2 regions of the Stutzerimonas sp. VN223-3 genome follow, and region 2 is predicted to be linked to the other one. Evidence: riboswitches for the same ligand, from Rfam matches in the RefSeq annotation. Region 2 holds a riboswitch; the other holds the start of a gene.
What was found. A riboswitch is a leader RNA that binds a small molecule or an ion and turns the genes downstream of it on or off. The one in region 2 is predicted to bind cobalamin.

Region 1: linked by a shared signal. The riboswitch ahead of D7241_RS14445 (TonB-dependent receptor domain-containing protein) and the one ahead of btuB (TonB-dependent vitamin B12 receptor) in region 2 are both predicted to bind cobalamin.

Annotation. Positions count from the first base shown of each region.
Region 1 is NZ_RBEC01000002.1:1,255,577-1,271,387, reverse strand. Features, by position in the region: gene D7241_RS14510 (zinc-dependent peptidase) at 1-691, shown strand, start outside; gene ppa (inorganic diphosphatase) at 831-1,358, shown strand; gene D7241_RS14500 (MHYT domain-containing protein) at 1,678-3,951, shown strand; gene D7241_RS14495 (manganese catalase family protein) at 4,094-4,981, opposite strand; gene D7241_RS14490 (ATP-dependent zinc protease) at 5,289-5,813, shown strand; gene D7241_RS14485 (vitamin K epoxide reductase family protein) at 6,014-7,474, shown strand; gene D7241_RS14480 (SDR family oxidoreductase) at 7,498-8,496, shown strand; gene D7241_RS14475 (cation transporter) at 8,503-9,120, opposite strand; gene D7241_RS14470 (Cd(II)/Pb(II)-responsive transcriptional regulator) at 9,224-9,649, shown strand; gene D7241_RS14465 (sulfite exporter TauE/SafE family protein) at 9,715-10,485, shown strand; gene D7241_RS14460 (exodeoxyribonuclease VII small subunit) at 10,583-10,825, shown strand; gene D7241_RS14455 (polyprenyl synthetase family protein) at 10,822-11,709, shown strand; gene dxs (1-deoxy-D-xylulose-5-phosphate synthase) at 11,828-13,738, shown strand; cobalamin riboswitch at 14,074-14,289, shown strand; gene D7241_RS14445 (TonB-dependent receptor domain-containing protein) at 14,389-15,811, shown strand, end outside.
Region 2 is NZ_RBEC01000003.1:225,104-240,914, forward strand. Features, by position in the region: gene D7241_RS16885 (cobyrinate a,c-diamide synthase) at 1-1,128, opposite strand, end outside; gene cobO (cob(I)yrinic acid a,c-diamide adenosyltransferase) at 1,235-1,837, opposite strand; gene D7241_RS16895 (hypothetical protein) at 1,837-2,412, opposite strand; gene btuB (TonB-dependent vitamin B12 receptor) at 2,436-4,301, opposite strand; cobalamin riboswitch at 4,414-4,633, opposite strand; gene D7241_RS16905 (metallophosphoesterase family protein) at 4,799-5,602, shown strand; gene D7241_RS16910 (hypothetical protein) at 5,698-6,015, opposite strand; gene D7241_RS16915 (C40 family peptidase) at 6,091-6,618, opposite strand; gene D7241_RS16920 (C40 family peptidase) at 6,703-7,347, opposite strand; gene D7241_RS16925 (NAD-dependent deacylase) at 7,413-8,177, opposite strand; gene D7241_RS16930 (DNA-3-methyladenine glycosylase I) at 8,274-8,945, opposite strand; gene D7241_RS16935 (3-deoxy-7-phosphoheptulonate synthase) at 9,037-10,107, opposite strand; gene ttcA (tRNA 2-thiocytidine(32) synthetase TtcA) at 10,871-11,695, opposite strand; gene D7241_RS16945 (DNA-J related domain-containing protein) at 11,808-12,437, shown strand; gene D7241_RS16950 (Yip1 family protein) at 12,576-13,175, shown strand; gene D7241_RS16955 (Yip1 family protein) at 13,346-14,011, shown strand; gene D7241_RS16960 (SprT family zinc-dependent metalloprotease) at 14,066-14,560, shown strand; gene D7241_RS16965 (MFS transporter) at 14,577-15,764, opposite strand.

The DNA.
Region 1 (15,811 bases), on a different contig from region 2:
CGAGCACCTTCGTGACCGTAGCCTGCTATTCCTGCATGCCAAGCGCCTGACGGCCCTGCCCGGGGTCGACCTGGAACTGGTCGACCGCCTGCGGCTGGCCGCTCAGGCACAACTGCCATTGCTGCATCTCTCCGACTTGGACTGGTATCAAGGCTTCCACGAAATCGTCATCTACCCGGATGACTTTCACAGCCCACAGAAACACCGCGACTCAGCCGGTGTGGTGCATGAATGGGATGGCGAGCACAGCGGCGAGGCCTGGCTACAGGGCCCGGTGATTCTGGCCTGGCCGGGTGTACAGGAAAGCGGCGGCTGGGAAGGTTACAACCTGGTGATCCACGAACTCGCGCACAAGCTGGACATGCTCAACGGCGACGCCAATGGCCTGCCCCCGCTGCACCGGAACATGCGCATCGACACCTGGGCGAGCGTGATGCAGGGCGCCTACGACTCGCTCAATGCCACGCTGGACGCCGACCCCGACGCTCACACAACTATCGATCCCTATGCCGCCGAAAATCCCGCCGAGTTCTTTGCCGTCACCAGCGAGTATTTCTTCAGCGCGCCGGACCTGTTGCACGAGGCCTACCCCAAGGTTTACCAGCAACTCGCGGCCTTCTATCGGCAGGACCCGCTGACGCGCCTGCGACAGCTACAGCACAGCCATCCGCAGTACGCGGAACCTCAATGACTTCGGACCGTCGAATGCGCGCATCACTACGCCAGCAACGGCCCGCCACGGCCGGCATGGCAAAACGCCCGACAGTGCGCCTATAATCGCGCCCACTTTTTCGCCCCTGGCCGCGCTGGCCGATCACGGAGCAATGTTCATGAGCTACAGCAAAGTCCCGGCCGGCAAAGACCTGCCCAACGATATCTACGTCGCCATCGAAATCCCGGCCAACCATGCGCCGATCAAGTATGAGATCGATCACGACACCGACTGCCTGTTCGTCGACCGCTTCATGGCCACGCCGATGTTCTATCCAGCCAACTACGGCTTCATTCCGCACACCCTCGCCGACGATGGCGACCCGCTCGACGTACTGGTCGTAACGCCCTACCCGGTCGCGCCAGGTTCGGTCATCCGCGCCCGTCCGGTCGGCGTGCTGAACATGACCGATGAAGCCGGCGGCGACGCCAAGCTGATCGCCGTTCCGCACGACAAGCTGACCCAGCTCTACAAAGACGTGAAGGAATACACCGACCTGCCGCCGCTGCTGATCGAGCAGATCAAGCACTTCTTCGAGAACTACAAGGATCTGGAGAAAGGCAAATGGGTCAAGGTCGAAGGCTGGGAAGGCGCCGACGCCGCCCGTGCAGCAATCACCAAGGCTGTGGCGGCTTACCAAAAATAAGCCAATACCGCTAACGGAAAGCCGGCCACAAGCCGGCTTTTTTATGCTTTTAGTTTTCTCAGCTTGGCAACTGATCCGCTCCCGAAGGGCCACGTACCTGCCGCTCCCCTCGTGCTAGCTTCCGGTCAGCTAGCACCGAGCACCATTGATGACAGGCTGTGCCGTCAGTTGCAACGTTTACCAGGCCTAACCGATCGTCGTGAAAGTCGCCCGCCCCAGCATCCGTCGATCGCACCTATAGACCAGCGACCTGGCGCTCATCGACGACTCGTGCAATACATAAAGGGCGACAGCCTCGAATGTCTGAATGGATCTTGCTATGCCTACCACCTACAACACCGCATTGGTGAGCCTGTCCATCCTGATTGCCATTGCCGGCTCCTTCACGGCGCTCGACCTAGCCAGCCGCGCACGAGCTGCGACAGGCTGGATGCAACACGCCTGGCTGTGCGCAGCAGCTGTATGCATGGGCGGCAGCATTTGGTCGATGCACTTTGTTGGGATGCTTGCGTTCGGCATGCCCGGCATGGAGATCCAATACGATCTGGCGCTTACCCTCTGGTCGCTGGTCGTGCCGATTGCGGTGACGGCGATCAGCTTTTTCGCAGTAGGCACCCGTGGACTGGGCCGGGGAACGCTAGGGATCGGCGGACTGTTCATGGGTCTGGGAATTGGCGCGATGCACTACATGGGCATGGCCGCCATGACGATGCATGCCGAACTGTCTTATGACCCGCTATGGGTCATCATCTCGCTCATCATCGCAATCGGTGCCTCCACCGTAGCGCTCTGGCTCTCCGCGCGGGGACGACGATTGTCGCTGCAGACTGTCTCCGCCGTGGCCATGGGGTTTGCCGTGGCCGGCATGCATTACTCGGCCATGGCAGGCGCTCGCTTTACGCCGATGGACGACGCAATGCCCGCACTACCCGGCAGCGGCCTGGACCTGATGACAATAGCGCTATCGGTCGCCGGCTCGACCTTCATCGTGCTGTTTTTCGGCCTTGCCGCCTCGATGCACGACAGGCGCATGGCGATCATCAGCGAGCGGGAAGCGGCGGCATTGCGTCAGAGCGAAGAACGGTTCCGCGAACTCTATAGCAAGACACCGTTGCCCCTGCATTCGCTGGACGAAGAAGGCCGATTGGAGTCGGTCAGCGATGCCTGGCTGGTGTTGATGGGCCATCGCCGAGAGGACGTGATCGGCCGGCCATTGATCAACTTCATGACCGAAAACTCCTCGCGCCAGATGCTCAGCCAGGATTGGCCGGTGTTGCTCGAAACCGGCGAATGCCTCAACGCCGAATACCGCCTGGTGGCCAGGGCTGGTGCGTTCATCGATGTGCTGGCCTCCACGCGTCTCGAGCAGACCAACCGCGGCGCGCTCATTATCGGCGGCCTGGTGAACATCACCGAACGTCGGCATGCAGAGGCCGCGCTCCGTCAGGCCCAGAAAATGGAAGCGATCGGCAAGCTCACCGGCGGCATCGCTCATGACTTCAATAACCTGCTCGCGGTAGTAGGTGGAAATCTCGAACTGCTTCGTAAACGGTTGCCGAACGACACAGCTCGTGTCGGCAGCCTGATCGAGAACGCGCTGCAGGCGACGCAACGTGGTTCAGGTCTGGTTCAACGCATGCTGGCCTTTGCCCGCAAGCAGGAGTTGAAACCTAGTTCCGTCGTGCTACCGGACGTGGTGTTGAATATGCGGGGGCTGCTGCAGCGCTCGGTCGAGGCCAACATCAACATTGAAACGCGGTTCCCTCTCAGCCTTCCGCCTGCTTATGTCGACGCGAATCAGCTCGAAATGGTGCTGATCAACCTGGTCGTCAACGCAAGAGATGCCATGCTGGCAGGCGGCACGATCTGCATCGAAGGCCAACTGCGTGCCTTCAGCCCATCGCCGGAATACCCGACGCAGGAGTTCGTCGCCTTGATCGTGCGCGACGACGGCACCGGCATGAGCCCGGAGACGCTTGCCCGGGCAGCCGAACCGTTCTTCACCACTAAAGGACCAGGCAAGGGCACGGGCCTAGGCCTTTCAATGGCTCACGGTTTAGCCGAGCAGTCAGGGGGGCGACTGGTGATCGAGAGCAGCCTAGGCAAAGGGACAACAGTCGAGCTGTGGCTACCGCTGGGTGTCCCCGCGCCAGCGGCCGCGCCGGCACCAGAGTTCGCAAACGAGCCCATCGTGACATCCGTACCCATGTTGTCGATTCTGGTGGTGGACGATGACCCACTCGTGCTAACCAATACGTCTGAGTTGCTCGAAGATCTGGGCCATCGAGTCACTGCGGTCGATAGTGGCGAGGCCGCGCTCAACGTCCTCCGCCAGCAAGGGACTTTCGATATTCTGATCACCGATCAGATGATGCCTGGCATGACCGGAACCCAGCTGGCCAAGATTGTAAAAGCTGAAAGGTCCGATCTGCCGGTCCTGTTGGTCAGCGGCTATGCGGAACTGTCGGAGGAAGGTCGCCCACTGCACACGCTGGCCAAGCCGTTCACACAACACTCGCTCAACGTAGCGATCAGCGACACGCTCGGGCGTCCGAATTCGGGTGTCGTGGTGCCGCTGCACAACCGTCATTGAACGCGCCCACTCGGCACCGGCACATTTCGACAATGCGGCACAAAAAGCCGGCTCGAGGCCGGCTTCGAACGAGTATCAGCCACAAACAAAACGCAGCGTCGAGGCGCCCTGTCACAGACGTATCAGCACTGCGTTTCGCCCGTCAGGCTTTGCCTTTTTTTACCGCTTTGCCCGAGCCGAGGTCGGCTCCTGTCATGGGGTCTACAGAGACATCGGACTGGGTCCGTACCGCCATTTGTTGCAGCACCTTCTGTTGATCTTTACTCAGATCCACAGACGGCTTGCCATCGCCACCGTCCACCGCCGGCTGCGGGTTCTCGACAAATTCCCATTCCGGCCCCTGGTTCCAAGGCCCGCGCAGGTCGCCCTCGCCTTGCGACAGGTTGTAGTAGACGCTGGCAAATTCCGGCTCGCCCGGCAGTTTGCCTTGAGGGAAGTTGGGTTGAATGGCATGTAGCGCCTTCTCGAAGGACTTCTGGTGGGCTATCTCGCGGGTCATCAGGAATTTCAGCGCGTCCTTGATTCCAGGGTCGTCCGTCACGTTGATCAAGCGTTCGTAAATGATCTTGGCCCGCGCCTCGGCGGCAATGTTGGAACGCAGATCAGCCGTCGGCTCGCCGATGGTATCGATATAGGCGGCAGACCAAGGAACCCCACCCGAGTTGGTTAGCGCAGGTCCGCCACCGTACAACAGCGAGGTGACGTGGGAGTCGTTGCCGCCGTCGGTGAGCGAACGGTACAGGTCGGCTTCTTGCTCGACCCCTTCCGCCAGCTGCCCTTTCGCACCTTTGTTGAGCATGCCGACGATCGAGCCGATCACCTCCAGGTGGCTGAGTTCTTCGGTGGCGATATCCATGAGCATGTCCTTACGGCCTGGATCATCCTCGGACACGCCCTGGGTGAAGTAGCGCATGGCTGCGGCAAGCTCCCCTTGAGGACCGCCGAACTGCTCGAGCATCAGATTGGCCAGCCCAGGATTGGGGCCCGCCACTCTCACGGTGTACTGAAGTCGTTTGTTGTGGACGAACATGGTTCACCTCTCAAATTGGACTTCCCTAGTAACTGCCTCCTTTTGGTCAGATTGAGCCACCGCGAACCTCAACATCATCAGTGACCCTACTTGTTGAGTTCGAGCCAAGGCAGCCGTCCGATTGTGTTTTCCTATGAGGCGAATTGATTAAAACAATCGATCTCTTTGCTTTAGTTACTGTCTTGCACGCGGTCTCGGATGCCGTCGGCAACGCATGCGTACCGCTCGCATCGCTGCGCCCGCCGTGAACATATCCGGCGCTAGGGACTCTATCGTTGCCTTAAGCACTGCTGACCAGAGGTGATCGATGTTCCATTCCATACGCCCCAACCGTCTATTCAAATGCCTAGGGGTGGCGGTATTACTGCCTGTCTGTAGCGCGCAAGCATTGGCTGATTCGCCACAGGTCTTTGGCTGGGTCGAGAAAGGCCTGATCTTTCCGGAAAAGGTCGCGGTGAAGTTCAAGCTCGATACCGGCGCCCTGACTTCATCAATGCATGCAGAAGATATCGACCGATTCGAGAAGGATGGCGAGGACTGGGTGCGCTTTACCCTTGAATTGGAAGACATCGATACCGATAAGGAAGTCGAGAAGCGTCTGGAGCGTAAGGTGGCCAGGGACATTACGGTGCGCGGCGCGGGCGGCGCTGAGGAGCGGCCCGTGGTTATGATGAGGGTCTGTCTTGGAAACCGTATCCATGAAGAACAGTTCTCGCTGAACGACCGGGACAAGATGAATTACCCGGTGCTGATAGGCCGCCGAACGCTGGAAGACATCGGTCTGGTGGATTCGTCCAAAACCTTCACGGTCGAGCCGGATTGCTCTGAATAGCGTTCAGATCATCCCGCCGGCTCTCGCTGTCATTTCCCTGCTTGCGTAAGGCAACGAAGGGGCCAACGTCGGCGGTTACATTCTTCGTCGGTGCGGCTCGCTGCCCCTGCGATTTCCAGTTTTCTGCAACTCACCCCAAGTGCCCCTGTCAATTGACCAGCGACTTGTGAACACAACCGATACTGGCGCGGGAGAGGTTCATGGAGCACCAGGGGGAATACTTGAGACAGGCCGCCATGCCGTCGGATATGAGCATGGACGCGCACATGCAGATGATGAAGCGCCGCCGTCTCGCCACCTTGTGGTGCCATTTCGCTAACGCCTTGCTCGGCTTATGGGTGCTTAGCGCACCGTTCATATTCGGCTATACGAACATCTCGGCAACCGACCTCGATCTTGCCCGTTTGGCGACCGAACGTGACTTGCCAGACGTGGCCACTCGCGCGCTGCTGATGACCTGGAGCGACGTCGCCAGCGGGTGCCTGATCGTGCTGTTCTCGGTCCTTTCGTTGAGGCGAATCGCGTGGGCCCAGTGGGCGAACACGACGATGGGGCTGTGGCTGATGTTCGCCCCGCTGCTGTTCTGGACGCCCTCCCCGGCCAGCTATGGAAACGCATTGCTGGTCGGCGGGTTGGTGATCGCCTTCTCCACACTGGTGCCGATGATGCCCGGCATGAGCATGTCCGGAATGATGCAGAAGGCCGCGGTGCCACCGGGCTGGGATTACAACCCGTCGACCTGGCTGCAGCGATTGCCCATCGCGATTCTCGCCGTGATCGGCATTCTGCTGGCGCGCTATCTCGCCGCCTATCAACTCGGCCATACCTCGACTGCCTGGGAACCATTCTTTGGCAGTCAGCCCAACGGCACGGAAACCATAATCACCTCCGATATGTCCCGCGCCTGGCCGGTGCCCGACGCCGGAGTCGGCGTCATGGCTTATATGATCGAGCTGCTAATGGCGGTGATGGGCGATGCACGCCGCTGGCGGACCATGCCCTGGATGGTCGCCGCTTTCGGCGTGGTGGTGGTACCGCTGGGCGCGGTGAGCATCTTCTTCATCATTGCCCAGCCGATCTTCATCAATACCTGGTGCACCCTGTGCCTGATCCAGGCTCTGGCGATGCTGGTGATGATGCCCTATGCGCTGGATGAGCTCGTCGCCATGGGGCAGTTTCTGAAGGATGCCCGCCGCCGCGGCAAACCGTTCTGGAAAACATTTTTCCAGGGCGATGCCATGGACGGTGCGCGCGAAGACAACACGCCCGAGTTCGATGGCAGCCTGTCGGCCATGACATTGAAAGGGCTTCGCGGGGTCAACTTGCCTTGGGGGCTCACGCTGCTTTGTGCACTCGGCGTCTGGCTGATGTGCACGCGGCTGATCTTCGGTACCGAAGGTGCGATGGCTAACAACGACCACCTCATGGGCTCGTTGCTGATCACCGTCTCGGTGCTGGCCTTCGCCGAAGTCGCGCGACCGCTGCGTTTGCTCAATGTGCCGATTGGCGCCTGGTTGATCGCCGCGCCCTCATTTCTCGAGGGCGCCGGTTTCGCCGCCACCGTTGGTAGCTTGATCGCCGGTGTGCTGGTGATCAGCCTGAGCCTGCCGCGCGGGCCGATTCGTCATCGCTATGCCGGCTGGAACAGGCTGCTGCGTTAACCCGATCCAGACAGGAGTTTTTTATGAGCGACCGCGGACTGGCTGCTGTGGTTTGTGGAGGCACCGCTGGCGTGGGCCGCGCAACGGCCCATGCATTCGCGCAGGCAGGCTTTCGTGTGGCCGTGATTGCGCGCGGCGAACAGGGCCTGTCTGACACGCGCGACGAACTTGAAGCTGCCGGCGTCAAGGTCCTGGCCATTTCCGCCGACGTTGCCGACGCTGGAGCGATCGATCAGGCGGCCGAACGAATCGAGGCAGAACTGGGGCCAATCGAGGTCTGGGTCAACGCCGCCATGGCGACGGTGTTCGGTCCGGTGAACAAGATTAGCGCCGCGGAATTCAAGCGGGTCACCGAGGTGACCTATCTGGGCTTCGTCCATGGCACGCTGGCCGCGCTGCGATATATGGAGGCGCGCAATCGCGGCACCATCGTCCAGGTGGGTTCGGCATTGTCCTACCGGGCGATTCCCCTGCAGTCGGCCTATTGCGCGGCCAAGTTCGCCATTCGCGGTTTTACCGATTCGCTGCGTTGCGAACTGATCCATACCAATAGCCGGGTGCGGCTGACAATGGTCCAGTTACCGGCGCACAACACGCCGCAGTTCGACTGGTCGCGTAACAAAATGCAAAAACGTCCACAGCCGGTCCCGCCGATCCATACGCCCGAGGTCGCGGCTCGCGCGATTGTCCGCGCTGCAACCGATGCGCCGCGCGAATTGTGGCTCGGGCGCGCCTCGTTCCAGGCGATTATCGGCAATATGTTCATGCCCGGCCTGCTCGATAGGATGATGGCCAAACAGGCCTGGAGCGGCCAGATGACCGATGAGCCAACCACCGCCGAGCAGCCAGACAATCTGTTCCAGCCTGTAGAAGGCTTGCATCGTCTCGAAGGCCGTTTTGGAGATCAGGCGAAGGGCAAGGCGCTGGCCATGAGCGCCGAAACGGTAGGCAAGCTGGCCGCCGCCGGACTGGCGCTGGTGGCTGTGGTTGCCGTGGTGCTGGTTGCTGCCATTGCCAACTAGGCGTGCCTAGCGGGACGTACGCAACTCCTGCCGAGCCTGACGTACCACCGAGAAACCGGCAGACAACGCCAGCCCGGCCATGATCAGCGCCACAACAAAATCAGGCCAGCCAGAACCGGTACCGAACACACCGGCCGCTGCGATCATCACGGCGATGTTACCGATTGCGTCGTTGCGGCTGCACAACCAGACGGAACGCATGTTGGAGTCGCCCTCACGAAAGGCGTAAAGCATCAGCGCCACGACGACATTAGCAACCAACGCCAGCGCGCCAATGACGCCCATGGTCAGCGGCTCCGGCACGACGTTGGCATAGATCGACCAACCGGCGCGGGCGACGACGAAAACCCCGAAGGCGAGCATCGACAACCCCTTCACCATTGCGGCGCGTGAGCGCCACACCAGCCCCATCGACAGCACGACCAGGGTGATGCCGTAGTTGGCGGCGTCACCGGCGAAATCGATGGCGTCCGCCAGCAGCGAGACCGAGCCAGCGCGTAAGCCACTGACGATTTCCACGACGAACATGGCCAGGTTGATCGCCAACGCAATCCACAAGGCTTTGCGAAAGCGTGGGCTGACCGCCTGGGTTGAACAACCGGAATCACAGCATCTCGACGACATGGAATGCCTCCTGAACTATATTCGGAGCCATTGCACACCCTGGAGCGGCTCCAGGGTCAAGCCCATTTCGGTCAACGAACGCAGCATTAAGAAGGAGGCCATGATGCGCATCGGTGAGCTGAGCACGGCGGCAGACGTCGATGTCGAGACGATCCGCTACTACGAGAAGGTCGGCTTGATGCCGGCCCCGGAACGGGGACCCAACGGCTACCGGTCCTACTCATCGAAGCAACTCGCGCATCTGGTATTCATCCGTCATTGCCGGGCGCTGGACATTGGGCTGGCCGATATCCGTCGGTTGCTGGAGTTCTCCAACCATCCGGATGCCAGCTGTGGCGATATCAACCTGTTGATCGATGAGCAGCTCGAGCGCGTCCGCACGCGCCTGGAAAGCCTCCATGCGCTGGAGCGACAGCTCCAGGACTTACGTAGCTGCTGCGCCGGTAGTCAATCGTCCGGTGGCTGCGGCATCCTCGACGAACTGGCCAGTACCCGCCTGGATGAAGATCGAAGTCCATCCGACAAATAGAGCCGCACGCTTGGCTCAGCGGGACGGCAGCGATAATCTGCGTCCTTTTGCCGCGAGCCCATCCGATGCCCCTGTTCGACATATTGCTGCTCATCGCTGCCGGTTTCGCAGCGGGTGGAATGAATGCCCTGGCCGGCGGCGGTACCTTCTTCTCCTTCCCTGCGCTGCTGGCAACGGGCCTTCCTCCGGTCACGGCGAACGCGACCAACGCCGTGGCGCTCTGGCCCGCCAGCGTCGCCGCTGCCTGGGCCGCGCGCTCGGCGCTGCGTCCGCTGGGCCGCTATTTGATCCCACTGTTGCTGGCCGGACTGGCCGGCGGCCTGCTCGGTGGTCTGTTATTGCTGGCCAGCGGCGACGACGTGTTCAGCCTGCTGATCCCCTGGTTGCTGCTGCTCGCCACCGCACTGTTCGCCGCCAGTCCCTGGCTGAGCCGCTGGCTGGCGGCACGGCGCAAGGAAGAAAACGCAGTGCCTCCGCACGCTCCGGCATCGCTCGCCGCACATGGCCTGGTTTCGATCTACGGTGGTTATTTCGGTGCGGGCATGGGCATTTTGCAGTTGGCGGCATTTTCCATCGAAGGTCATCAGTTGGTTCGCGCCAACGCGCTGAAGAACCTTATATCGGCCGTGATCTACAGCGTCGCCACGGCCACCTTCATCATCGCCGGTCGGGTGAGCGGGTACGAACTGGCGATCCTGCTGATCGGCACCACGCTCGGCGGCTACGCTGGCGGCGCGCTGAGCAAGAAGCTACCCGCCAATTGGTTGCGGGTCTTCGTCATCCTGGTTGGCAGCTTCATGACGCTCTATTACTTCCAGGCGGTTTACTGGCGATAACCGACAGGCGCGTAGCCCGCTTGGTGTATGGCTTATGCCGCCCAGCTCTGCTAGTGTCGCGACCGTTTTACAGCCGCCGCAAAGAACAGGTTCCGCCATGGCCCGCAAGAAAGTCGCCCTCGATTTCGAACAATCCCTCGCCGAGCTGCAACAGCTGGTCGAGCGTCTGGAAAGCGGCGAGCTGTCGCTGGAAGACTCGCTGACCTGTTTCGAACAGGGAATCGGCTTGACCCGCGACTGTCAGGCCGCGCTCAGCCAGGCCGAACAGAAAGTACAGATCCTGCTCGAACGCGACGGCAAGCTGCAGGAAGCACCGTTCGAGGTGGATCCCGAAGCATGATCGGCGACTACCAGAAACGCTGTCAGCAACGCGTCGACAACTGCCTCGAGACGCTCTTCGTCCCCCCCCGCCCGCAACTCGAACGCCTTTACCAAGCCATGCGCTACAGCGTCATGAACGGTGGCAAGCGCGTGCGCCCGCTGCTGGTCTATGCCGCCTGCGAGGCGCTTGAAGGAGACAGTGCACAGGCCGATGGCGCAGCCTGCGCCGTCGAGCTGATCCACGCCTATTCGCTGGTTCACGATGACCTGCCGGCCATGGACGACGACGATCTGCGCCGCGGCCAGCCGACGACGCACAAGGCCTTCGACGAAGCCTGCGCGATCCTTGCCGGTGATGGCCTGCAAAGCCTTGCGTTCGAAGCGCTGGCAGCCGATGTACGCAATCCGCAAGACCCCGCGCTGCGCCTGGAGATGGTCACCAGCCTCGCTCGCGCAGCCGGCCCGGCCGGTATGGTCGGTGGGCAGGCCATCGACCTGGGTTCGGTGGGCCGCAAGCTCGACCGCAGCGCGTTGGAACTGATGCATCGGCACAAGACCGGCGCACTGATCGAGGCCAGCGTTCGTCTCGGCGCCCTCGCCAGCGGCCGTGCCGATGCCGAGAAGCTGGCCGCTCTGCAGCAATACGCGCAGGCGATCGGTCTGGCCTTTCAGGTGCAGGACGACATTCTCGACGTGGAAAGCGACACCGCCACGCTAGGCAAACACCAAGGCGCCGATATCGCCCGTGACAAACCCACCTACCCCGCGCTGCTCGGCATGGACGCGGCAAAGGCCTATGCGGTGGAGTTGCGCGATCTTGCACTCGAAGCCGTCGTTTCCTTCGGTAGCAGCGCCGAACCGTTGCGCCAGCTGGCCCGCTTTATCGTCGAACGCCGCAACTGAGCCACACGGATCGTTGCGCTGGCACGACCTGGCGGCAACCGTTGATGCTTGAGTCGTTCTTCTCGCTGTAACCATCGGGTAAACTGCGGCTCTTTTTTCAGCCAAAACGACTCGTTCGATGCCCAAGACGTTCCATGAGATTCCTCGGGTCCGCCCTGCAACGCCCGTTCTAGATCGCGCGGCCACTCCCGAGCAACTGCGCCGGCTGGGCGAAGCGGAACTTGAAGAACTCGCCAACGAACTGCGTCAGGACCTGCTTTACAGTGTCGGCCGCACCGGCGGACACTTCGGCGCCGGGCTCGGCGTGATTGAGCTGACCATCGCCCTGCACTACGTTTACGACACGCCCGGCGACCGTCTGGTCTGGGACGTCGGCCATCAAGCCTATCCACACAAGATCCTCACCGGTCGCCGCGAACGCATGGCCAGCCTGCGCCAGAAAGACGGTCTGGCAGCCTTTCCGCGCCGCAGCGAAAGCGAATACGACACCTTTGGCGTCGGCCATTCCAGCACCTCGATCAGTGCCGCCCTGGGCATGGCCATCGCTGCTCGCCTGCAGGGAAAAAAGCGCAAGTCGATCGCCGTGATCGGCGACGGCGCGCTCACCGCCGGCATGGCCTTCGAGGCCCTGAACCACGCCCCTGAAGTCGGCGCCGACATGCTGGTCGTGCTCAACGACAACGACATGTCGATCTCGCGTAACGTCGGCGGTCTGTCCAACTACCTCGCCAAAATTCTTTCCAGCCGCACCTATACGAGCATGCGAGAAGGCAGCAAGAAGGTCCTGTCGCGCCTGCCGGGCGCCTGGGAGATCGCCCGCCGTACCGAGGAGTACGCCAAGGGCATGCTGGTTCCCGGCACCCTTTTCGAAGAGCTTGGCTGGAACTACATCGGCCCCATCGATGGCCACGATCTGCCGACGCTGATCGCCACGCTGCGCAACATGCGCGACCTCGCTGGGCCGCAGTTCCTGCATGTGGTGACCAAGAAAGGCAAAGGCTTCGCTCCGGCGGAAGTCGATCCGATTACCTGGCATGCGATCAGCAAGCTGGACCCCGTCGGTGCTCCAGCGGCCCCTAAAAAGCCCAGCGGCCCGAAATACTCCAACGTCTTCGGCCAATGGTTATGCGACATGGCCGCCGCCGATCCGCGCTTGGCAGGCATTACTCCGGCCATGAAGGAAGGCTCCGACCTGGTCGACTTCAGCGAGCGCTACCCGGATCGCTACTTCGATGTCGCCATCGCCGAGCAGCACGCCGTGACATTGGCGGCCGGCATGGCCTGTGAAGGCGCCAAACCGGTGGTAGCGATCTATTCGACGTTCCTGCAGCGTGCCTACGACCAACTGATCCATGACGTCGCCGTGCAGAACCTGGACGTGCTGTTCGCCATCGACCGCGCCGGCTTGGTCGGCGAAGACGGCCCGACCCACGCTGGCAGCTTCGACCTGACCTATCTGCGCTGCGTCCCCGGCATGCTGATCATGACGCCCAGCGACGAGAACGAGATGCGCCGAATGCTCACCACTGGCTACCATTTCGAAGGCCCTGCAGCGGTGCGCTATCCGCGTGGTACAGGCCCAAACGCGACGATCGAGCCCGGCCTCGAACCGCTGGAAATCGGCAAGGGCGTCGTGCGCCGCGAAGGCAGCAACGGCGGCGGCCGTCGGGTTGCGCTGCTGGTCTTCGGCGTACAACTGCCCGAAGCCTTGCAGGTCGGCGAAAGCCTCGATGCAACGGTAGTCGACATGCGCTTCGTCAAACCATTGGACGAGGCGCTTGTGCGCCAGTTGGCCGACTCTCATGAACTGCTGGTGACCGTCGAGGAAAACAGCATCATGGGCGGTGCCGGCAGTGCTGTGAGCGAATTTCTCGCTGCCGAGAATTCGCAGACGCCGATCCTCCATTTGGGCCTGCCGGATTACTACGTCGAGCACGCCAAGCCCAGCGAGATGCTCGCGGAGTGCGGGCTGGACGCCGCGGGTATCGAGGCATCGATACGCGCACGCCTGGCGGCTTTGGGCGCGTAGCCTCAGAGCCATCACGTCGCCACGGATGGCTGCGAAGCGGGTTGCTCGCCTTTACTATGCTCGGTAGGTAAAGGGTTTGTGTAGGGTGGGCTTCAGCCCACCAATGCTTTGACAACCCTATGTGGCGGGCATCTGATTGAACTGCCGCGCTCGTTCAATAGTGAACGCAACCGCACCTCGATTCGGTGGGCTGAAGCCCACCCTACGCTCACCAATCCGCTAGCGCCGAAAGCCGCATCCAGACCCAAACGGTCTGCTCTGACCATCAATGCCTTACTCTGAGGCACCCCATTCTGCCGCTTGTCTTTCCCTCGTCCAGGCCGTAAGGTTCGCGCGTTTTTCCTATCCGCCCAGGTGTGCACGACCGCAAGGTCCGCATTAAACGGGAAGCCGGTGCGCTCGAACGAGCAAGGCCGGCGCTGCCCCCGCAACGGTAATCGACCGTGATCCACGGATCACCGCCCGCTCAACCGCCACTGTGCCCAGACACGGGAAGGCGAGCGCGGTGCGCGTCGAAAGCCCGGAGACCGGCCTGACGGATTCGACTGGTGTTGCGGAGGGCAGCACCGTCAAGCGCGGTCGCCTGTCATTACGCCCCTCGCTTGTTCCTGCCCTCCTCAAAAGCGATGAACTTTTGAGGATTGATTCTGATGAAACTGACCCGTCTTGCTTTGGCTGTGGCACTGCTGCCCGGCGTTCCGGCATTCGCCCAGACGCCGAGCCGCGAAGAGGCGCTGAAGCTCAGCGATACCGTTGTGTCCGCCAACCGTGTACCGCAACTGCGAACGCAGGCGGCGGCTGCAACGACCGTATTCAACCGCGCCGACATAGATCGCTTGCAGGTACGCAGCGTGGCCGAGCTGCTCGAGCGTGTACCCGGCGTCAACGTCGTACGCACCGGAGGTGCAGGGAGCCTTACCAGTCTGTTCGTTCGCGGCACTGCCAGCGGGCAGACGCTGATTCTGGTCGATGGCCAACGCATCGCCGCAGCGTCCAGCGGCACCAGCAGCCTCGAGTTTCTCAGCCCCGACCAGATCGAACGGGTGGAAGTCGTGCGCGGTGCGCGTTCCGCGCTGTATGGCTCCGACGCGATTGGCGGCGTGGTACAGATTTTTACTCGGCAAGGGAACGGTGCGGGGCTCAACCCTTATATGCGCCTCGGCGCGGGTAGCCATTCCACCTTCGAACGCAACCTGGGGTTGTCCGGAGGCAACGGCCAGACCCGCTTCAACGTCGGTGCCTCGCTGAACGAAACCGACGGCATCGACGCGACACGTCACGGTGACAGTCTGAACCGTGACGACGATGCCTATCGCAACCGCTCTCTCAGCGTGAACCTGGCGCATCGTTTCAACGAAACTCTGGAGGCCGGGGTAAGCGCGCTCGACCAGCGCGGCCAAATCGAATATGACGACGTCTTTGGTCCCTCCCGACCCACAACCGAGTTTCAACTCAGCACGCTGTCCGGTTTCGTCGACCTGCGGATCAACGACTATTGGAGCAGCCGCTTCGAGGCAGGTCATAGCGAAGACAAGCGCGACACCGGCAATGAGCTATCAGGTGCCACTGAGGACATGTTCTACAGCTTCGGCACTTATCGGGACTCGGCCAGTTGGGTCAACACGCTGACCCTCAACGACGATCATCAGCTCCTCCTCGGCGCCGATTGGTATGAAGACCGCCTGCATAGCACCATCGATTTTGTCGAAGAGTCGCGCTGGAACCACGCCGGATTTATCCAGCACCGTTACAACAGCTCCGCATTTTCTACCGAACTAGGGCTGCGGCATGACAAGAACCAGCAGTACGGCAGCGAGAACAGCTGGAATGCCGCCCTGACCGTACCTCTGGACCCACGCAACGATCTGATCGTCTCTTATAGCGAAGGCTTCCGCGCCCCGACGTTCAACGATCTCTACTATCCCGATGCGTGCTATTTCGGCACCTGTTTTTCCAGTGCGAATCCAGACCTTTCGCCTGAGCATTCCCGAAGCTATGAATTGCAATGGCGCAACCGCTATAGCGATAGCGGCTCGCTGGAACTGTCGATCTACCGTACCGACATCGAAGACG
Region 2 (15,811 bases):
ATGAAAGGTGTGGCCGCGCAAGCGCCCTTCCGGCAGTTCGACTTCCTGCAGCGCCAAAGCGGTCAAGCGCTTCTGCATCTTCGCTTCGCCAGGCAGCAGGCCGAGCATGTCTTCGCGCGTGCCGGCCTGATCGGTCAGCCCGTCGAGCAGGTAAAGCATCCCACCACATTCGGCGAGGATCGGTTTGCCCGCCGCGTGATGCGCCCTGATCGCCTCGCCCATTGAGCGATTGCGAGCCAAGGTCTCCATGTGCAATTCGGGATAACCGCCTGGCAGATATAGGCTATCCACCGCGGGTAGCTTGGAAAAATGGAGCGGAGAAAAAAACAGCAACTCGGCGCCAAGCGAATGCAGCAGATCGAGATTGGCCTGGTAGATGAAGGCGAAGGCGGCATCCCGCGCGACACCGATCCGCACGCCCTGCAGCAGCGGCGGGATGGTCAAGGGCTCCGGCGGTGGAAAGCACACCTTTTCCGGCAGTGCGCCGTCTGCACTCGCCGCCAGCGCATCGGCAGCCGCATCGAGCCGAGCATCAAGATCCGCCAGCTCCTGCGCCTGTACCAGCCCCAGATGCCGGCTCGGCAAATTTATGGATTCGTTGCGCGGCAAGGCGCCAAACCAATGCATTCGCTCCGGCAGGCAGTCCCGCAAAATGTCGCCATGACGGCTGCTGCCTACTCGATTGGCCAGCACACCGGCAAATGGCAGGTCCGGCTGATAGCTGGCCAAACCATGTGCCAATGCGCCGAACGTCTGCGCCATGGCCGAACCGTCTACCACTGCCAATACAGGAATGCGGAAGTGCCGCGCCAGATCGGCGGCCGACGGCGTACCGTCGAACAGCCCCATCACCCCTTCGATCAAAATCAGATCGGCCTCGCCGGCCGCTTCCCATAGCAGCCGGCGACTCTCGGCTTCGCCCACCATCCAGAGATCGAGCTGGTAGACCGGATGGCCACTTGCACGCGCCAACACCATCGGATCGAGAAAGTCAGGACCACATTTGAACACCCGCACGCGCTTGCCCAGTCGTGTATGCAAGCGCGCCATGCCGGCAGTGACGGTGGTTTTGCCCTGGCCGGACGCCGGCGCGGCGATCAGCAGTGCCGGGCAGCTTCGGCTATTCATCGCGGCCTCTGATCATCGTAGGGTGGATGACGCTCTACCCATCCACCAACGCCAACGGTGGATGAAAAAAGCGTCATCCACCCTACGCATGTCTGGATCGCAGACATCAGAATTCCACGCCCTTCTGGGCCTTCACACCTGCCTTGAACGCATGCTTGACCAGGCTCATTTCAGTCACGGTATCCGCCGCCTCGATCAGCCCGGGCGGCGCGCCGCGACCGGTGACTACCACGTGCTGCAACATGGGTCGCGACTCGATATCGGCCAATACCGGCTCCAGTTCCAGATAGCCGTACTTCAGCGCAATGTTCAGCTCGTCCAGCACCACCAGCCCAATCTCCGGATCGCCGAGCAACTCGGCCGCGACGGCCCAAGCTTCGCGAGCTTTGGCGATGTCGCGTTGGCGATCCTGGGTTTCCCAGGTGAAGCCTTCGCCCATCACGTGATAGCGCACTTCGTCGGGGAAACGCCGGAAGAAGTTTTCCTCCCCTGTGCTGGCCGCGCCCTTGATGAATTGCACCACGCCGACCTTGATGCCGTGGCCCAGCGCGCGGGCGACCATGCCGAAGGCCGAGCTGCTCTTGCCCTTGCCGTTACCGGTGTGCACCAGCAGCAGGCCGTACTCGTCCTGGGCCTCGGCGATCTTCGCATCGACCACCGCCTTCTTGCGCTGCATCCGTGCCTTGTGTCGTGCGTCGCGGTCGTCCATCAATGCACCTCCCGCGCGCGCATCAGGCGCAGCGCCGAGACGATACCGACATGCAGCACCAGCGCCGTGCCGACGTAGAACGCCAGGTTGCTCAGGTGACGCGGCACATACTGGGCGATGCGCGGCAGGAAGCCGGCCAGCGTCGGCTCCGGATAGCGGCTGGAGAAGAAGTAGAATGCCCCGCCGGAGATCAGGTAGGCGACGAAACCCGCGACCAGCAGCGTCAGCGCCAGCACGGCCAGGCTGCGCAGATCGTCGCGCTGCCAGCCGGCGAACAACCGTCCCGCCAGCCACAGGCTGCCGTAGGCCGGCACCAGTGCCCAGTAGGCCGGCGACAAGCACCAGTCACTGATGCTGCCGCTGGCGAGAGAGCCGAAGTCCAGCGCGGATGCCACGGCGAACAGCAGCACGAACATCCAGCGCGAACGCAGGTAGAAGCCGGCCAGGAAGAAGATCGACCAGCTGGCGCTGGGCAGATTCTCGACGCTGGCGAAATGTTGACCACGTGTCATGGCCATCAGCAGGATCAGCGCGGCGCCTATTGCCAACTGGGCGCGTGTGGACAGGACGTGCATGGGGTTCTCCTTTGGGTTGCCGGTCAGAGAGCCTGGTAGCGCACGGTGAAATACACCGCGCGACCGGGCTGTTCGTAGGTTTGGGTGGTTTCGTAGTCGCGGTCGAACAGGTTCGCCAGCTTGACCTGCAGGCGCCAGGCCTCGTCGACGCGGTATTCGCTGCGTAGGTCCATCAAGGCGTAGCCGGGCATGCGGGACTCTTCAGTGTTGCTCGCCTTGTCGAAACGCTCGCTCACCGCGTACAGCGAGGCACCCAGGCCTATGGCGCCGAACTGGCGATCCAGGTCCAGGTTGAACTGACGCTTGGCGCGGCGTTGCAGCAGATGCCCGTGGTTGGCCTTGCTGCGGTCCTGTGGGTCCATGAAGGTCAGATTGGCGTTCACATCCCAGCCGGCCAGCACGGTGGCAACGGTGGTTTCAATGCCGCGAATGCGCGCCACGTCGACATTTTCCGGGCGCATGGGGCTGGTCCCAGCCCAGACGATCAGATCCTCGATCTGGTTTTCATAGGCGTTGACGCTCCAATCGCCCCAGCCGTGGCTACCTCGAATGCCGATCTCGTAGCTTTCCGACTCTTCCGGTTGGACGTCCGGGTTGCCGGCGGTAAAGGCGCCGGCCGGGTAGTACAGGTCGTTGAAGGTCGGAGCCCGGTAGGCGGTACCGTAGGCGGCGGTCAGCGTCAGCGCATCGCTCAATTCGAAGCTGTAGCCCAGGCTGCCGGTGTCGTGCGAACCGAAGAACTCATCGTCGTCGCGGCGTAGGCCAGCCTGCACGCCGTGACGACCGAAGGCGGCCTGATACTGGACGAAGTAGCCCTTGTTGTAGCGGCTGTCCTCGGCATAGTCATCGCTGCTGTCGATTCGATCGGTCTGGTAGTCCATGCCGAGGCTTAGCACCTGCGCCTCGCTGAAACGCAGGTCATTCTGCCAGCTCAGGCTGTCGCGGTGGGTGTCGAAGCGTGAATAGAAGTCGTCGTCCTGGAAGTTGTCTCCCAGGTCCTCGCTGTGCCCCGCCTGCAGGGTGATGTCCCAAAAGGCCAACGGCGAGAAGCGCGCACGGCCGCTGATCGCCTGCAGAGAGCCGTCGCTGTAGGCATCGCGACCGGTGGCGCCGCTGGTCGAACGGGTGTCGAAATCGCTGTGGTTCTCGCTCTGCAGCCAGCTGCCGTCCAGCTCCAGACCATTGTCGAAGCGATAACCGGCGCGCAGCAGTCCGGACAGCTCGCGGTAGCCGTCGGCATCCGGCTCGTAGGCATTGGGCGCGCTGCTACGGTAGGCGCGGGCGTTGATGCCGTCGGTGGACTCGCTGGCTACCCCGAGGTTGAACCAGCCATTGCCCTGGCTGCCTGCGACGCCGGCCGATCCGCTGTAGCTGGAGCGTGATCCCGCGCCCGCCGAGAAGTAAGGCTTGAAGCCATCGGCGCCGCCGCGGCGGGTGAAGATCTGGATCACCCCGCCCATCGCTTCCGAGCCGTACAAACTGGAGCGCGGCCCACGGACGATCTCGATCCGCTCGATCTGTTCCACCGGGATGCTCTGCAGCGCAGCACTGCCGGAGGTGGCCGAACCGACCCGGACGCCGTCAATCAGCACCAGCACGTGCTTGTCGCTGGTACCGCGAATGGACACCGAGGTGCTCTTGCCGCGCCCGCCATTGCTGGTGACGCTGACCCCGGCCAAACGCTGCAGCAACTCCGGCACGCTGCCGGCCTGCTGGCGTTCGATCTCGTCTCGGGTAATCAGGTTACTGGAAGCAATGGAGACCGGCGAATGGCCGGTCCGGCTGGCAGTAATCACCTGCTGGCCCAGCAGCAAGGCATCGCCGTGATTGGCCAGAACACAGGAAGGAAGGCCCAGCAGAACCACGGCCAGGGGAAGGGATTTGCGCATTGGATGAAGATTCTCCGTCGTGCCCGCCGCACGACATATGTCGATAAGGCAGACGGAGAATTCGAAAGGAGCGCAGGTGCAAGCAGCCGCACCCCAATCAGCGCCCGCCGCACTGCCGTGGAATGCGACAGGCCGGTCTCCGGGCTTGCGAGCGGTTGCCTTGCAGCATCCCGAAACCGCGCCTTCCCATGCCTATGGCACAGTGGCTTTGAGCGGTTTCTTATCTCGCCTACCGTTGCGGGGGCAGCGCCGGAATCTTCGTGAGAATGACCGGCTTCCCTGTTTCACCCAACTGGCTTTTCGCCAGGGGTACCTGAAGCAGCGCGGAGGTTAGTCCAAGGCCCTGCGCAGCGCAACTGGAAGCAGCGCTGCATGGTGTATCGGCGCCCTTGGGTGCAATTCGCCAGCAATTCACCGGAACGCTAAGCGCTGATCGGCTTCGAATGCAACAATGCGCCACTCGCACCCGGCCATCCCTAACGAGAAGACGCCAGCCAATGACGACCATCGTGCAGATCTCCGACACCCACTTCGGCACTGAGCAACCGGCAGTGGTGCAAGCCATGGAAGACCATGTGCGCGAGCATGGCGCCGACCTGTTGATCTTTTCTGGGGACATCACACAACGCGCCAGAGCTGGGCAATTTGCGGCTGCCCAGGCATTCGTCCAACGGCTGAAAGGTCATGGCATACCAGAAACGCTGGTCATCCCAGGCAACCACGACATTCCGCTGTACAACGTTTTCGCACGCTTTTTAATGCCCTATCGCAACTACCGCCAGCACTTTGGCCATGATCTGGAACCGACCTTCGAAAACGACGAAATGCTCGTGATTGGGCTCAATACCACCCACCCGCGGCGGCACAAAGACGGATTGGTAACCGCCGAGCAGGTGCAGGCGGTAGCACAACGTTTGAAGCAGAGCGACCCAAACAAGGTGCGTATTGTGGTGGCGCATCAGCCCTTCGGGGCGATGGTGCTAAGTGATCTGAGCAATCTGCAACATGGCGCCGATGCAGCGTTGCACTGCTGGGCAGATGAAGGGCTCGATCTGGTGATGGGAGGTCATATTCATCTGCCCTACGTGTTGCCATTGACCAAGCAGTACACCGGTCTGTCGCGGGAAATCTGGATGATCCAGGCGGGCACTACGCTGTCATCGCGCGTCCGCGGCACCTCGCCGAATTCGTTCAACCGCCTCAAGCTGCATCCCGGCGCAGACAAGAAAGCCTGCGTCGAACGCTGGGACCTGCTGGATGATCGCTTCGTGCTGGGCTCGCACTTCAACCTGCATTGGTAGAACGGCGAAGTCTCTTAGCCGTACTAATGCGCTACGGACATAAAGCCAACAGGATCAATTCATAGTCGCAGGCGCACCGGAAAGCTGGTGTCGAACTAGTGTCTCGGAGTAAACCCGGCTGGCTTGGTTGCCAGCCAGTCGACGAACGCACACAAGCGCGGATCGGCGAGCAACGCCTCTCGGCTGTTGTAAACAAGCGCCAACTCTTTCTCCGTGAAGAGCCGATGAATCTGGTTGTGGCAGGCCCGGCATACCCACAAGGTGGCCGTGATGCGCTCATCACGGGGAAAGCGCTTGCGCACGTAGGTTTTGCCGTGCAGCGCCTTGGGGATCAGATGATGGCGCGTCAAGGGTGCCTGGCGGCGACAAAGCTCGCACGCCTCGGGTTGGTCCGGCAGGCGGAGGATTGGCATGCTCAGCTGCCTTTTGATCGTCGAAACCTGGGCGCGGCGTCGGTCATCATCAACTCCTGCCAGGCACGTTGAGCCTCACGGATTGCGGGCAAGTTGCTCGCTGTCGAGGACGCGCTTGGCGCTGAGGTAGTTCTTCTGCCAGTAGCTATTGGAGAGGCTGTCCAGCCGCACTGTTCCGCCGCTGGAGGGCGCGTGGACGAAACGCCCGTTCCCGACGTAGATGGCTGCATGACTGACGCGGCGCCCACCACTGGTCGCGAAGAACAACAGATCGCCCGCCTGTAGCGCATCGCGCCTGACTGCAGCGCCGCGCATGGTGCTCATTTCGCGCGTGGTACGAGGCAGTGTGAGATCTGCCGCGCCGCGGAAGACGTAGCCAATCAGGCCACTGCAATCGAAGCCGCTATCGGGTGTGTTGCCACCGTAGCGATAAGGTGTGCCGACCAGCCCAAGAGCAGTGAACAGGACATCTTCAGCAGTACCTGGCAACTGCTGCGGCGCCGCAGGTGCTATCACGACCGGTTCAACGGGCTGCCGTCCGGCACAGGCTGTCAGCAGCAAAGCTGTCAGCAGAACAGTCGTGAGACGGGCCAGAAAGGGCATGGCAGAGCAGTCCAGGTAAATGAGCCATCACTCTGCCGGCATGCGCCGATGGATGCAACCCCCGGCGCAGCTCAACCTCGCCGATCAATGATGAACGGGAATAGAGCTCGAATCGTGAGCCAGAGCCAGCACGCGCTTGGCTTGCATGAAGCTGGCGCGCCAGTATTTGCTATCCAGGCTGTCGACGCGAACGCCGCCGCTGCGACTACTGGAGGAATGGATGAACTGGTCATCGCCGATGTAGATACCGGCATGGCTGACCCGGCCGCGACCGCGATTATTGAAAAAAACCACGTCGCCCGGTTGCAACTCGCTGCGTTTGATCTTCGGGGCGTCGAGGTTGATCATTTCGCGCGTAGAGCGTGGCAGCTCGATCCCGGCTTCCTTGCGGAACAGGAAGCTGACGAAGCCACTGCAATCGAAACCGGTTTTTGTCGAGGTGCCGCCATACCGGTAAGGCGTACCAACGAGGGTAAAACCACGCTCGAGAATGCTGTCGGCAAGCGGCGGCAATTCATAGCTCTGCCCATCGGATAGGTCGCGGAGCTGTTGCTCGCTGGGTTCGGATGATTCGGCTTGGGCGGTATCCGCTTCTGGTTCGACGCTCGCAAGTTCGAATTGGAAATCGTGCAGCGCGAGAGGACTTTCGGTCTGTTCTGGCTGTCCGGCACAGGCCGTCAGCAGCAAGATGAAAGCAAATGGCAACAGGGGTGCGAGGCGTTGGCGCATGGCACAGGCATGTCGGGAAGTCGAAAGTGGCGAGACTATGCCTGCCGATGCCCCGATGAGCAAATTCAATCAGAGAAAATGTGACGGATTAGCTGCGGCAAAACGTCTGACGCGCCTGCTGCCAAATGGACATCCACCAGAAGCGACAGCTCGCTGGCGACCGGATCGATCTGTGCCGTAAACCCGCCGCTGTGGCGTGTACGCAGTATCGGTTCGACGATATAGGCGAAGCTCGCCGAGGTGCCCACCGCGACCACCGCGTCGAATCCCTCTGCCATCTCGGTCTGCAAGCGCCCCAACGCCGCCTCCGGCAACATCTCCTCGAACAGCACCACTGGCGGTCGCAGCACGCCGCCGCATGCGCAACGCGGCGGCAGCGGGCGACCAAGATGGCAACTCAACTGGTCGCTCTGCTCGCCACAGGTCATGCAGTACAGCGGTGCAATGGTTCCGTGGATTTCAATCAGCCGTTGTGGCGGGCTGCCGGCCGCCAGGTGATAGCCATCGACGTTCTGCGTCAGTACCCAGCAGCCTGGCTTGTGCCGTTGCAGCTCGGCGATGGCAGTGTGACCGGCATTGGGCTCGGCGCAGAGGCAGGCACGGCCGATTTCAGCCAGGTATTTCCAACACAGCGCTGGATTACGTCTGAGCATCGGGCCGGACAACGCCACCTCGATTGGCAGGCCGTCCTCGGTGTGACCATTGTACAGCCCGCCGACGCCACGATAGGTCGGCAGCCCGGAATCCGCGGAAAGCCCGGCGCCAGTGATGATCAGGATGCGCTCTGCCTGCCGCAGCGCCTTGGCAATTCGCTGCATGGCTCCGTCCATCTTTGTCCTCCTTCGCTGTCAGCCCTGGCTGGCTTGATGCGACATGACTTCAAATAGGACCGCGCTTGAAGCACTTCGACTCGATACGCAATGGGCTCAGTGGTTAACGGTAAACGCCAGCATCACCGACAGCTGACACATGGGGCGGCCGCTCTCGCTGTGCCACTGATTGAACATTGATTGCACGGCCGCCTGGTCGCGTTGGCTGCTGGGCACCTTGTCGACCACTTTTTGCGCCTTGAGTGCAGCGACCACGTCATTGCTCGGGATGAAGGTGTCTTTGCCAGCCATGCGCAGCAGACGCGGCGCGGACAACCCGCCTAGCTGACATCCCTGTTTGGCCAGGTAGCGCCACAGACCGACGATATCGGTTACCGGCCAATCGGCGATGAGATTGCCGAAGCTGCCGTGCTCCTTTGCCACGTCAAGTACGAACTGGGCATTGCGCGGCACACTTTTGAGCTTGCCCAAATGGCGAATGACCCGCGTGTCCTGCATCAGTCGCTCGATGTGCTCGCCGCCCATCAACACCAACTTTTCCGGGTCGAAACGGAAGAACACTTCCTCGAATGCCGGCCATTTCGCATCCACCAAACTGTGCTTGAGTCCGGCACGGAATATCCGCAGGCTGATCAGCGAGAGATAGCGGTCATCCGGAACGGCCCGCAAGTCGTCAGCGCTGCTGGGGCGCGGCAGTCGGTTTTCCAGTGCCGCGGCAGAGCCGAAGCGATTCAGACAATATTCGTACAGCCATTTGTAATCGCGCATGGGGTCCTGTAGGGCGGGAAAACCAGCCGCACAGGTTGCCCGCAAGACCCTGCGAACCGCAAGCCCGGCCGTCGCAGCCGGGCTTGCTGAGTCAGCCGCGCAACCGATCAGCCGCGTCACGCAGCATCTGCTCGGTGGCGCTCCAGCCCAGGCAACCATCGGTAATGGAAACGCCGTAACGCAGGTCGTCGGAAAGCGGTTGGCAACCATCGAACAGGTGGCTTTCGATCATGACGCCACGCAGGCTCGCATCGCCGGTCAGGCGTTGGTCAATGACGTTCTGCAGCACCGCTGGCTGGCGCAGCGGGTTCTTGCCGCTGTTGGCGTGGCTGCAATCGACCATGATCCGAGCAGCGATGCCTTGCTTGAGCAACGCAGCATTAGCCATCGCAACGCTTTCGGCGTCATGGTTCGGTCCGGTATGGCCGCCGCGCAGCACCAGATGCGTATCCGGGTTTCCGAGCGTGCTCATTAGCGCCGGATGGCCGAGATCATCGATACCGAAATGCTGATGCGGATGCGCCGCCGAACGCATCGCGTCACAGGCGATCCCCACACTGCCATCGGTGCCGTTCTTGAAACCCACCGGCAGGTCCAGGCCACTGGCCATTTCGCGGTGAATCTGCGATTCGCTGGTGCGCGCGCCAATCGCCGCCCAGCTCAACAGATCATCGAAATAGGCCGCTGCCAGAGGCTGCAACAGCTCGGTGGCGATCGGCAGGCCGCGGTCGAGGATGTCCAGCATCAAGCGGCGCGATACGCTCAGCCCTTCGGCCATATTGCTGCTGCCGTCCAGATGCGGATCGTAGACCAGCCCCTTCCAGCCGACCGTCGTACGGGGCTTCTCGACATAAGCGCGCATCACCAGCAACAGCTGATCGCTGACCTGTGGCGCCAGTTCGGCCAGGCGTGAGGCGTAATCGAGCGCAGATTGCGGGTCGTGCAGAGAGCACGGCCCGATCACCACCAGCAGGCGCGGATCGCTGCCGTCGAGCACGGCGCGGATGGCATTGCGGTCGGTCCGGATACGCTCGGAAAGCGCGGCGTTCAACGGTAGGCGTTGGCGTAGTACGGCGGGACTGGGCAGCGGTTGAGCGCTGCGTCTGGCTGGGTTGGAGACGGGGTTGGAGTTAGCGAGCTGAGCAGAAATCGGTGCGTTCATGATCTGGCGGTCCTTTGGCCGGCGCGGCTTCTGTGCCGCGCCAGCGCTAGCGAAGTGTTCGGTCTATAGGTGTTGGAACAGCGGCGTTGAAGCGGCTAAATCGCCAGTCATAACGGAAGGTGCGGTAATAGCTGCGGTAGTTGTTCATCTGTTTTGTCCTCTGCGTTGGGCCCTTCAGGCCGGAAAAAGAAAACCCCCGGTGGGATGGCCGACCGGGGGTTCGAAAACTGTCTGGTGGCGACCCTGTTTGCTAGGGCGCCTGTGGGGTATCAGGCGCGCCTATGGCTAAACCAATACCCAAAAAAGTAATAACCAGCAGCCGCGATCACTTGTCCACGCAAATGCGCGGCATGCAGGGCACCGGCTTGATCGAGAGAAGAAAGATTGCGACTGGACGGCATGGTTGACTCCGTAAGAACGCCGAACATTACCGCAGCGCGCCGGCGACCTACAACCATGAATTCATTCATGACTGTAGCTTGTGGGGCGGGCCGTGCGCGCTCCGCTTCAGTATGTAGGGTGGGCTTCAGCCCACCAGTCAGGCCATGGAGCGCGCTGTGGTGGGCTGAGGCCCACCCTACCAAGCTTCTACTTTCAGCTAGTGGCGGAGCTTGCCGCTGCTTTTATAGGCTCATCGACGAAACGTGGCGGCATGCTGACGTCGATGCGCAGCCCGCAGGGTAGACCGAGCAGCGTTCCGCTTCAGCTAGTAGGGTGGGCTTCAGCCCACCCTACCCTGCAAAACTTTGCACGTGCGGCTGCTTTACAAGCTCATCACATCGAGAAAGCGCGGCGTGGCTTCGTTGTCGATACGCAAACTGGTGAAATCGAACAGGTTGCGGTCCGCCAGCTGCGACGGCACCACGTTCTGCAGGGCGCGGAACATGATCTCGACGCGGCCCGGCGACTTGCGCTCCCACTCTTGCAGCATCTCCTTGACCACCTGACGCTGAAGGTTTTCCTGCGAACCGCAGAGGTTGCACGGGATGATCGGAAATCCTTTCATCTGCGAATAGGCTTCGATATCCGCCTCGTTGCAATAGGCCAACGGGCGAATCACTACGTTACGGCCGTCGTCTGAGAGCAGTTTGGGTGGCATGGCCTTGAGCGTGCCGCCGTAGAACATATTAAGGAAGAAGGTTTCCAGAATGTCGTCGCGATGGTGACCGAGCGCCATCTTGGTGGCGCCGATCTCGTCGGCGAATGTGTAGAGCGTGCCGCGACGCAGGCGCGAGCACAGCGAGCAAGTGGTCTTGCCTTCCGGGATCTTTTCCTTGACCACCGAATAGGTGTCCTTCTCGACGATGTGGTAATCGACGCCGATAGATTTCAGATACTCGGGCAGGACGTGTTCGGGGAAGCCGGGCTGCTTCTGATCCATATTCACCGCAACGATCTCGAACTTGATCGGCGCGACCTTCTGCAGATACAGCAGCACGTCGAGCATGGTGTAGCTGTCCTTGCCGCCGGACAGGCAGACCATGACCTTATCGCCATCCTCGATCATGTTGAAATCGGTGACGGCCTCGCCGGCGAGGCGGCGCAGGCGCTTCTGCAGTTTGTTCTGGTTGACCGAGAGGTTGCCCATGTCAGAGTCCGGTGAGATGCGAAAGGCGCGCATTTTACGCGCAAAAAGTGCTGTCGCCCCAGCCCATCCATCCAGCCTTTTGCGATGCTGGCGCTATGCTAGGCTTGCCGGCATGAACGATGATTTCGAACCCGACATGGACCTGGCCGAACAGATACTCGTGCTGCTGCGCGAACAGCCGGAAGGTTGCAGCGAATACCAGCTGATTCAGCAGCTCAAGGCCCGTCATAGCACCCATATCCCTAACCTGCCGCTACTCGACAAGTTAGTGCTGTTTCGCACCCATTTTCTTGTCTTCAACGCGCTGTACCGTCTACGCGATCAGCTGTGGGGCGAAACCAGCCACGACCTGCAAATCTCTCCCTTGTGCGTTCAACTCCAGCCCTACACACCTGCAGTCAGCGGCGTAACTACGCAGGATCCGCTGCGCGAGTACTACCTGGACATGACCAACCTGCGCGATACCGACGAGGACGCAGTGGAACGGCTGTTGGCCAGCTTCTGGTCGCGCATGCGTGGCGACTATATCGGTGAGCGGAACAGTGCAGAGGATCCGGAGCAGAAGCGTGCGGCGCTTGAGCTGTTTGAACTGGATCAGGTAGGCTCCTCGCTGAATCTGCATGCAATCAAGCGACGCTATCGCCAGCTTGTCAGCATTCACCATCCCGACCGCGGCGGCAGCACGACGCGCATTCAGTCAATCAATCTGGCGATGGAAATACTCCAGCGCTATTACCGGTGACGGCATAGCTTCCAATTGCTCTAACCATGCCTAATCCGCCGTACCGTCAACTTCCTATACTGCGACTTAAGGTCGCACGCCCGTCCACTTGACGGCACGCCAGGCGAAGCGACCCTCCAAAACTGAGGAGACGCTGGCATGATCAATCACGTTTGGGGACTGTTCGCTCATCCTGGCCAGGAATGGCAGGAAATCACTGGGGAAGAACGCGAGGTCGGACACCTGCATCTGGGTGAGGTCGCAGTGTTAGCGGCGATTCCGGCAATATCAGCGTTCATCGGAACCACTCAGGTCGGCTGGAGCATCGGCGGTGGCGAGGCGGTAAAGCTCACCGAGAGCAGCGCGCTACAGCTCACCCTCCTCTCTTACCTGGCGATGCTCGCCGGCGTCGCGGTGATGGGTGGATTCATTCACTGGATGGCACGCACCTATGATGCAAGCCCGACGCTGGTGCAATGCATCGTTTTTGCGGCCTACACCGCGACACCCTTGTTCGTCGGCGGGCTGGCTGCGCTCTATCCGCACATTTGGCTGGGCATGATCGTCGGCACGGCAGCGATCTGCTACACGACGTACCTGCTCTATGTCGGCTTGCCAACTTTCATGAACATCCCATCGGATGAGGGCTTTCTGTTCTCAAGCTCGATATTGGCTGTGGGGCTGGTCGTGCTGGTGGCAATCATCGCGCTATCGGTGATCACATGGGGCATGGGAGTCGGTCCGATCTACATTCGCTGACAAGCGGGCAAGCTGAAAGCTTCAAGCTCCGAACTGGCGGGGCTTGAAGCTTTTGCATGTATCTGAACCATCCAGGCACGACAGATTGAAACCAAAGCCTGCTGAATCCCTGCGCCGCTGTGACGTCTATACGTACGACAGCGGCTCAAGCATCGGTATCAGGAGGCTCCATGACCCCAGAATTCATTAGCTTGTTCACCCGGCCGGACCGTGCCTGGGAAACGATCCGCCAGAAGGAAGACGTCCACGGCCTGCACTATCTGCTGCACCTTCTGGTGCTGGCGCTGATTCCCGCCGTGTGCTTGTTCATCGGGGTTACCTTTGTCGGCTGGAGCCTGGTAGATGATGAACGCGTAAGACTCGACTTCGCCAGCGCATTGCAGCTGTGTCTGCTGCTCTACGTCACGATCATCATCGGCACCGTAATCATGGGGTTTTTCGTACGCTGGATGGCGCGTGCGTTCGATGTGCGACCGAACCTGAACCAATGCATCGGCTTTATCGCTTATGTGATTACACCCTTCCTGCTCGCCGGAGTCACGGGCCTTTACCCGAACCGCTGGTTCGCCGCTATCGTCATCCTGATTGCCGGAATCTACGCCACCTATCTGCTGTTCACCGGCCTCCCGGCCTTTATGCGTCAGCGCAGCTCGCAGAGCTTTCTCTATGCGAGCTCAATCTGGGGCGTCGCGTTGCTCGTGCTGGTAACCGTGCTGGTCAGCATGATCCTGTTCTGGAATCTCTCACTCGAGCCGAACTATGAGCGCACCGTGCAGGAAAACCAGAGCTATGGCACACAGCAGGAACGCCCTCAGGAGGCACCCGGCGGTCTCTGAGTAGTTGTCAGCCGAGCAGGGTGCGGCATAATCCGGGCTCCTTTGGAGGCCCCTATGCCCGAGCAGCTTCATGCCCGCGTCGAGGCCTGTTATCAGCAGGCCGAAACCTTTTTCAATCAGCGCTTCGAACGGCCGCAGGTCAGCTTCAAACTGCGCGGACAGAAAGCAGGTGTTGCGCATCTGAACCAGAACCTGCTGCGCTTCAACCCAAAGCTTTATCAGGAAAATCGCGAGCACTTTCTCAAGCAGACCGTAGCCCATGAAGTTGCGCATCTGGTTGCCCACCAAATGTTCGGCGGACACATCCGCCCGCATGGCGAAGAGTGGCAACTGATCATGCGCGGCGTATATGAGCTGACCCCGGACCGCTGCCACACCTACGAAATCGCCCGTCGCCAAGTCACCCGCTACATCTATCGTTGCCAATGTGTTGAGCAGGACTTTCCCTTCACGGCACAGCGTCATGCCCTGGTCCGCAAGGGTCGTCGCTATTTCTGCCGCAGCTGCCGCGCCACGCTGGTTTTCAGCGGCCAGCAACGCCTCGAGTGAGCACCGCGCCAATGCGCTACAGGCGCCGTGCCCACCAGGCGGCCAACACGAACAGCGCAGCGAGCACCGCCATGAGTGGTAACCAGCCGGCGTGCTCCCAGACATAACCGGCTGCATAACCCACCACGCTCGACCCTAAGTAATAAGCGCAGAGGTACAACGCCGATGCCTGGGCTTTGGCGCCCCTGGCATGCAGGCCAACCTGCCCGCTCGCGACCGCATGGGCAGCAAAGAACCCCAACGTGAACAGCGCCAGGCCGACAATGATGGCGATCAACCAGGGCGTCGAACACAGCACCACGCCTATAAGCATCAAGCCGACTCCGCCTTGGAGTACCGCTCTGACGCCAAAGCGCGGCACCAACCTTCCGGCCCAACCCGCGCTGAAGATTCCCACGAGATAAACGGTGAACAGCAGGCCAATCACCGTCGAGGAAAGACCGAAAGGCGCTCCGGCCAGACGAAAACCGATGTAGTTGAACAGTGCGACGAAGCCGCCCATCAGCAAAAACGCCTGCAGAAACAACTGACGCAATATCGGGTTGCTCAGATGCTGGCTGAAGTTGCCGAGCAATCCGCGCAGTGACAGCGGCTGGGCCTTGAAATGGCGCGATGCCGGCAACAGCCAGACGAACAACCCCAGCGACAGAAGACCCAGGCCGGCGATCCCGCCGAGTGCCAATTGCCAGCCACCGATATCGCTCAACAGCCCAGACAGCAATCTGCCCAACAGACCGCCGAGTGCGGTCCCACCAATGTACAAGCCCATCGCAGCCGGCAGCGAATCGGGATCGAACTCCTCGCCCACATAAGCCATCGCCAACGCTGGCATTCCGCTAAGCGCGAGACCCAACAAGGCCCGTAGCAGCAGCAAAAGATTCCAGGAATCCACCAACACACAGGCAAGTCCCAGCAGGCTTGCTAACGACAGTGCCGCAACCATCACCGGCTTGCGTCCCCAGCTTTCAGCAAGAGCCCCGGACACTAGCAGGCAAAGCGCCAGCGACAGGGTCGCCAACGATAACGCCAAGCTGCTGCTGGCGGCCGAGACGGAAAAATGTGCAGCCAGCAGCGGCAGCAACGGTTGCACGCAATAGAGCATGGCAAAGGTTGCGAAGCCGGCACAGAACAGCGCCAGCGTCGCGCGACGGTAGGCGGCGGTGCCGCGCTTGAAGTGAGTCGAGGAGTCGCTATCGGCGTTCATCATCAATCCCCGAAATTCTGCCCATCAGCCTTGGAAAAAAAGGCGCG